2 regions of the Deinococcus peraridilitoris DSM 19664 genome follow, and region 2 is predicted to be linked to the other one. Evidence: riboswitches for the same ligand, from Rfam matches in the RefSeq annotation. Region 2 holds a riboswitch; the other holds the start of a gene.
The links. A riboswitch is a leader RNA that binds a small molecule or an ion and turns the genes downstream of it on or off. The one in region 2 is predicted to bind S-adenosylmethionine.
Positions count from the first base shown of each region.

Region 1: it holds a riboswitch for S-adenosylmethionine, as region 2 does, so the genes downstream of both, DEIPE_RS21000 (carboxylate--amine ligase) here and DEIPE_RS18220 (O-acetylhomoserine aminocarboxypropyltransferase/cysteine synthase family protein) in region 2, are expected to answer to the same signal.

Region 1 covers NC_019789.1:477,223-480,727, forward strand. Annotated here, with positions in the region: gene DEIPE_RS20995 (LLM class flavin-dependent oxidoreductase) at 1-335, opposite strand, end outside; gene DEIPE_RS21000 (carboxylate--amine ligase) at 355-1,635, opposite strand; SAM riboswitch class I at 1,844-1,967, opposite strand; gene DEIPE_RS21005 (metal-dependent transcriptional regulator) at 2,606-3,001, opposite strand; gene DEIPE_RS21010 (metal ABC transporter permease) at 2,988-3,505, opposite strand, start outside.
Region 2 covers NC_019793.1:3,777,152-3,780,656, reverse strand. Annotated here, with positions in the region: gene DEIPE_RS18230 (translocation/assembly module TamB domain-containing protein) at 1-351, opposite strand, end outside; gene DEIPE_RS18225 (acylphosphatase) at 648-911, shown strand; SAM riboswitch class I at 972-1,096, shown strand; gene DEIPE_RS18220 (O-acetylhomoserine aminocarboxypropyltransferase/cysteine synthase family protein) at 1,229-2,557, shown strand; gene DEIPE_RS18215 (alpha/beta fold hydrolase) at 2,554-3,505, shown strand, end outside.

The sequences.
Region 1 (3,505 bases), on a different replicon from region 2:
TTCAGGCTCACCCGCCCCGGCGCGATGGTTTCCAGTGTCGAAATGGCTTTCGCGGTCAAGGCAGGAGCGTGGTAGTTGGGCCGGACGGCCAGCATCAGTTCCAGACGTTCCGTTACGGCGGCCACCGCAGGCGCCAGGGTCCAGGCATCCAGGCTGGGTGCCTGGGGTCCTTTGATATCGTTGAGGTTCAGCTCCGCGATCAGGCTCAGGTCGAAACCGACCCGCTCAGATTCCTGCACCAGCGCCTTCAGGTAACTCCAGTCGATGCTCATGCCTTCGTCGGAGACATTCCGTAACCAACCGCCGAAAATCGGCATCCAGTATCCGAATCTCATACCTTGTTTCTCCTTTGCGCTAGCAGGCGCAGGCGTACAGGAAACCGAACAGCTCACCCTTAAGGACGTCATAGAACGGTGCGGGGTCGTCGGGATCAAGAATTCCGTCCACCAGCGTGCCGCCTGCCGGGCGCTGTCCGCTGATGAGGTCGAGCCACTCCTCGCGTGTCACGTGCTCCTCGGGAATGACGCCGCTTCGTTCACGCACGAGTTTCACGTAATCGCGCAGGAAGGTCCAGCGGATGCCGTCCTGCTGCTGAGGCGCGTCGAATGGAGCACCAATCGCGTCCTGGTACGCCAGCAGCGGCAGGTCGATGCCGCTCGCGATGGGCAGGCCGATCCACTTCCAGCTGCGGGTGTTCACGTCCAGGAGCAGCTGCTTGCCCGTGTTTGGGTCCAGCACAAACTCGATCTCACTGATGCCGTGAAAGCCGAGCGCCTGCAGGACCTGCACGCCGCGCTGCGCGATGTCGGGCACCCAGCGGGAGTCGGCCAGGCAGGACGTACCGAAGGTGGGCGGGTACTGTTCGAGCTTGCGGCCCACGAACACGCCACGCGGTTCACTGTTCGCGTCCAGGTAACTGCACACGCTGTAAAACCCGCCGGGTGGCGTGTCGATGATGCGCTGCGCGACCAACCGGAGATTCTGGCTGGCGGCTTCACGGACGCGTGCACGGAATTCCTCTGGGGTATTCACGACGAACACCTTGGCTTTGAAGGCTTCGTAGAAGGCGCGTGATTCATCGGGTTTCAGGATCACCGGGTACGGCACTTGTGCGATGGTGCGTTCCAGGACATCAGACTGTCCTGCAGCGAGTTCCGTGAGTGACGCCTGGTCGAGGTACCAGCTTTGCGGGATAGGAATGCCGAGGGTTTCGGCCTGACGGTACAGGGCTGTCTTGGTGAGGGCGGTGTCGATGACATCCTGCCCGCTGAACGGCACACGGTAGAAACGTTCCAGCTGGCCCTTGTGCCGGGCAACTGCGAACACCCAGTCGTCGTTGGTGGGAAACAGGACTGGGCGCTCCTGGAAGTGCGGACCGATATCCATCAGGAAGTCCGTGAAGGCTTCTCCACCGTCATCCACGTCAGGGCAAAGGGCCAGGGCGCTGAGGTACTTGCTGTGCTGGCCGAGGCCGCCGCCCTCCCGGTCCAGGGCCAGGATGGGAACGCCCTGGCGGCCGAGGCTGCGGGCAATGGCGAGCGCAGTGATATGGGTGTTGAACGTGAGCGCTGCCGGACGGCCTTGCTCGTTCAGACTGCGGATGGCGTCCAGCAGGTGTTGGCGTTCGGTAATCAAGAGGCTCCCATCAGCGGCGAGCGCCGAAGACGCTGCCGGGTGGCACGGTCACATAGAGGTTGCTCGGGGCGGGGGAATCACCACGCCGGTGTTCAGTATGCCGAAATTGAGTCACGCAGTTTATCCTCCTCACGCAAGGCAACGGCAAGGAGGACAAAAAAATCCCTTCCCGCTGATCGAGAAGGAACGTTGAGTGCATTCACCCCTTCTCTTATCATTCCCGTCGTTGCGCCATCGTTGGCGTGAAGCGGGCTGGTGAGCACCACGCCGGAATGAAGGCGGGTTGCTGCGCGTTTGATCGGGCCAGTTCCCTCACGCGCTCTGGATAAGAGTGTCGCGCGCTGACGAGCGGCAACAGGCAAAAAGTAGCGCGCAACCCACCGCCCGAAAGTGTGGGTCACACATTTATGGATCGGCGATTTTCCGCTCCTTGCCGGAGGCCTGCAGGGTGAGTCGCTCTGGCGCGTTCGGTTTGGAGGCAGCTTCGTAAAAGCTGACGGGCTGGACCATTCCATGCGGACCGGTCAGGAGGGATCACCGTTACTCAATATCTTTACGGCGTGTTGGCAAACCGGACGTGCAACCGGGAAGGGCGAACGGAGCGGACTTCAAGACGTCCTCGTGCGATGGTGAACAACACCAGCGTCACGACAGGTGGCTCACCCTTGTTCCCGGCCAGTACGGGTCAGATGTGCTGATGAGTCACAAGTCCGCCGCAGGGCTTCCTTTCTCACGCGGCACTGGATGGTCTCAACTACATTTTCCTTTCAGGCACTGCTCGCGTGGAGCGCTCCTGCTTCATGCTGCGCTCCTCTGCTGCCGGCGAGCGGGTGCCCGAGCAGAGCTGGATTGGTGTCGGGCCAAGATCCAGTTCGACTGACCGGCATCGTCCGGCACCTGGACTTCGCTCGCGCGTGTGCGTTCCCTCAGTTTGGGCTGGATATCCGGGTGAACCTGCGACGAAACCACGTCAGTGCTGTCCGCTTTTGCTGTTCATCCACCGTTCGAGGTGTTCCAGGAACACGCTGCTGACGTGGTGCTCCAGATGCTCGGCTTCGGCCCGGGCTGCTTCTGGCGTGTAACCGAGCGCGTCATGCAGAAAAACCATCAACAGGCCGTGGGCACGGACGAGCTCACGTGCGATCTCCCTGCCTTCCTCGGTGAGGCGCGCGCCCCGGTAGGGGTGATACTCGACCCACCCGGCCTGTGCCAGCCGCTCGAGCATCCCGGTCACGGACGCGTCCCGGACATTCAGCTCATTTGCGAGACTTCCGGTCGTGACACACGCCATACCACCGTCCGCCTGCAGCTGCAGCAACCGCTTGAGGTAGTCACCGCGGGCGGGCGTGATTTCAGTCTGCGGCATGCCCTTGACTCGACACCGAAGAGCCGCGCGGCGTGAGGCTGATCGTTTCGCCTTCACCGGTCAGCCAACCGTTGCGGCGGGCGTGCTGCTGGGCCCGCCTGATCTGAGAGGCGTTCCACTCGAAGCGCTGCATGGCCTCGTGGAGGCTGATCCGGGCGCCGTGGGCTGCCGTGTACGCCACGAGCTGCCGGGCGGCGACCGAGTCACGCTGACGCTGACGCCGGGCGAGCGTCGCGAGGACTCCATCGAGCGGTGAAAAGAGCAGGCACAGGAAAAATACCAGCCCCAGCATGCTCGCGATCATTCCGGCGATGCTGGCGTCTACCGCCACGGCCAGGAAGTAGCCGAGAATGCTCGAAAGGACGCCGATGGTGAGGCTCAGGGCGAGCATCACCGCCAGTTTGCGGGTCAGCAGGTACGCGCTTGCCGGGGGAACAATCACGAAGGCGACAATCAGCACCGCACCCACCGCTTCGAAGGCGCCCACCGTGGTGAAGGACAGCA
Region 2 (3,505 bases):
CTGCGGCACGAACTGCCAGTTGTTGCGCCGCTGCCCCGAAAACAGCTGCTTGAGATCGAGGTCGATTTCTGCGTCCTTGAGGCGGCCCGTGAAACGCAGCTCACGGGTAAAGGGATTGAAGGCCGTGATGCGGAGCTCGAGTTCGTCGGCCTCAGCACGGATTCCTGATCCATCGATCAAGGCGCCCCGCAGGACGGGGCGCCACAGTGGACCACCGACGCTGCGGGCCTGGATGCGGTAATCGCCCGGCAGTTGGTTGATCAGGCGCGGGCCGTACAGGGGCAACCCGAAGAGCAGCAAGCCAAGCAGAATGACCAGGGCGGCCATCAGCAGCCAGCGTGTGCGCGTCACGAGCGCATTCTATTCGGATGAACGTGAGTTTTGCATCCGTTAAAGACAGCTTTGGATCAGCTGTAAGCTGCCTCGGTCAGGCCTGGCGCAGGCTCGACTAAAGCGGTTGTCAAAGACATTGATCGGTTTTTGATCCATGTCTTTGACCGAGCGGAGAGCGCGCAGTGCCCGAAACCGCTTTTGGGCACGCTGTCAGCGCGGGGAGCGAGTGACCTTGACCAGGAGCGGATGGAAATGGAATTGATGGAGTGTCTTTCTCCAAGGGTGGAATGGACAAACGCTCTAGACTTTCGGGTATGCGAGTGAACGTCCTGATTTCCGGCGCGGTGCAAGGCGTGGGATACCGCCGTTTTGTGCAGCGTCACGCTCTTGACCTCGGTTTGCACGGCTACGCGGAAAACCTCAGTGACGGGCGGGTCGAGATCGTGGCAGAAGGCGAACGCGGTGACCTTGAGCGTCTGCTGCACTGGCTGCGCCGAGGCCCTTATCACGCGGCCGTCACACATCTCGATGTCCAGTGGAACGAGGCCACGGGCCTCAATGATTTTTTCGTGTATTGACAACTGCCTTGACGTGCCCGCACGAGGCGGGTAGCCTTGACGTGTTCCGACTCGGAACGACTCTTATCCAGAGCGCGTGAGGGATCTGGCCCGAAGACACGCGCAGCAACCGGCCCTCATCACGGCAACGGTGCTTTCCAGCCTGCTCTCCGCCGACGATGGCGAAACAGCGGGAACGATAAGGGAAGGGAATTTGGCACGCAATACTGTCCCCCTTCTCTCCGGAGAGGGGACTTTTTCATGTCCCCGAAGCACGCCAGGTGCGCCCTCGAGGCCGCCCAGGCACCCCGGCACTCACGCCGCACCTCGGAGGATTCATGACCACGCCTAGTCCCAAGTTCCGCTTCGAAACCCTGCAGGTACACGCCGGGCAGGCTCCCGACGCCGCCACCGGCAGCCGCGCCGTGCCGATCTACCAGACGACCAGCTACACCTTCCGGGACGCCGCACACGCCGCGAACCTTTTCGGCCTGCGCGAGTTCGGGAACATCTACAGCCGCATCACGAATCCCACCAACGCCGTGCTCGAGGAGCGCATCGCGGCGCTTGAGGGTGGTACGGGCGCCCTGGCCGTCGCCAGCGGTCACGCCGCGCTGTTCATCGCCATTCTGACCCTGGCCCGCCAGGGCGACAACATCGTCTCGACGCCTAACCTGTATGGCGGCACCTACAACCTCTTCAAGGTGACCCTGCCCCGGCTGGGTATTCAGGTGCGCTTTACTTCCCCTCAGGAACGACCTGAAGAGTTCGCGGCGCTCATCGATGCGAATACCCGGGCGGTGTATCTGGAGACCATCGGTAACCCGGCGCTGAACGTGCCGGATTTTGAAGCCATCGCCGCTGCCGCCGCCGATCACGGCGTTGCGGTGATCGTCGACAACACCTTTGGGCAGGGCGGTTACCTGTTCCGCCCGTTCGAGCACGGCGCGAACGTCGTGACGCACTCGGCCAGCAAGTGGATCGGCGGCCACGGCGCCGCCATTGGTGGCCTGCTCGTCGATGGGGGGAATTTTGACTGGGGCAACGGACGCTACCCGCTCTTCACCGAGCCCAGCCCCAGTTACCACGGTCTGAACTTCTGGGAAACGTTCGGCTTTGGCAACCCACTGGGCCTGCCCAACGTCGCTTTTGCGATTCGGGCGCGAGTCGAGAACTTGCGTGACCTGGGCCCCAGCCTATCGCCCCACCACGCGAGCCTGTTCATTCAGGGCCTGGAGACGCTCTCCCTGCGCGCGGAGCGGCACATCGAGAACACCCGCAAGCTCGCCGCCTGGCTGGCCACGCGGCCCGAAGTGGCCCGCGTCACGCACCCCGACTTGCCGTCGCATCCACATCACGCACATGCCCGGCGCTACTTTCCGCGCGGCGCAGGGTCGATTCTGACTTTTGAATTACACGGTGGCCGGGAAGCGGGCGAATCGTTCGTGAACCATGTCCGTCTGGCGAGCCTGCTGGCCAACGTCGGCGACACCAAGACCCTGGTGATTCACCCGGCGAGCACTACCCACAGTCAATTGAGCGAAGCCGAGCAGATCTCGGCGGGTGTGACGCCCGGTCTGGTGCGCGTGTCGGCGGGCCTGGAGCACATCGACGACCTCACCGCCGATTTCGCGCAGTCGCTGGCCGCCAATCTGCAACTCGCATGACGGGCGCCTTTCTGACCGAAACCTTCGGTGGGCGCGATGCCGCCGTGACACTCACACGGCCGACCGGTGCGGTCCGGATGGTGACGCTCTTTCGTGAACGGGCGCTCGAACTCGATTGTGGCGCCAGCGTCCGAAATGTGCGCGTCGCCTTTCGCACCTGGGGTGAACTGAACGCTGCAGGCGACAACGCAGTGTTGATCATGCACGCCCTGACGGGTGACCCGCACGCGGACTCGTGGTGGAGGCCCCTGCACGGGCCGTCGCGCGCGCTCGATCCGCAGGAGCGCTTTCTGGTCTGTGCGAACGTCATCGGCGGCTGTGCGGGCTCGAGTACCCCCGCCGAACTCGGAGGGCACCGCCTCGGCATTTTTGACATGGCGCGCGTGCAGGGTGAATTGCTCTCGCATCTCGGTGTTTCGCGCTTCGACGTGGTGGGCGGCTCGATGGGGGGCATGCTGACGCTTGCCTGTCTCAAGCTGTTCCCCGGGCAGCTGAAACGTGCCGTGGTGATCGCGGCCCCGCAACGTCAGTCGGCCTGGGCGCACGGTTGGAACGTGGCCGCCCGCGCGGCACTGGCGCTCGACCCGGCGCGTGGGCTGGAGGTCGCGCGCATGTTCGCGATGCTGAGTTACCGCTCACCCCTCAGCCTGGAACTGGCGCAGTCCGGGCCGAGCCCGCTGGGCAATGGGGAGCGCGCCATCACGACCTACCTGACCCATCACGGCGCCAAGCTGCGCCGACGCTTCACGCCGGAAAGCTACGCCTGTCTGACGCAGGCCATGGACGACTTCGAAATCGATGACCTGACCCTACGGACCAACCGCGTGCTCACCCTGGTTGTCGGCATCAGCAGCGATGAGCTGTACCCTGCCGAGGAGGTGAGACGGCTGGCGCACAAGCTCGGTGAGAGCACCTATTACGAGTTGACCAGCGTCGACGGGCACGACG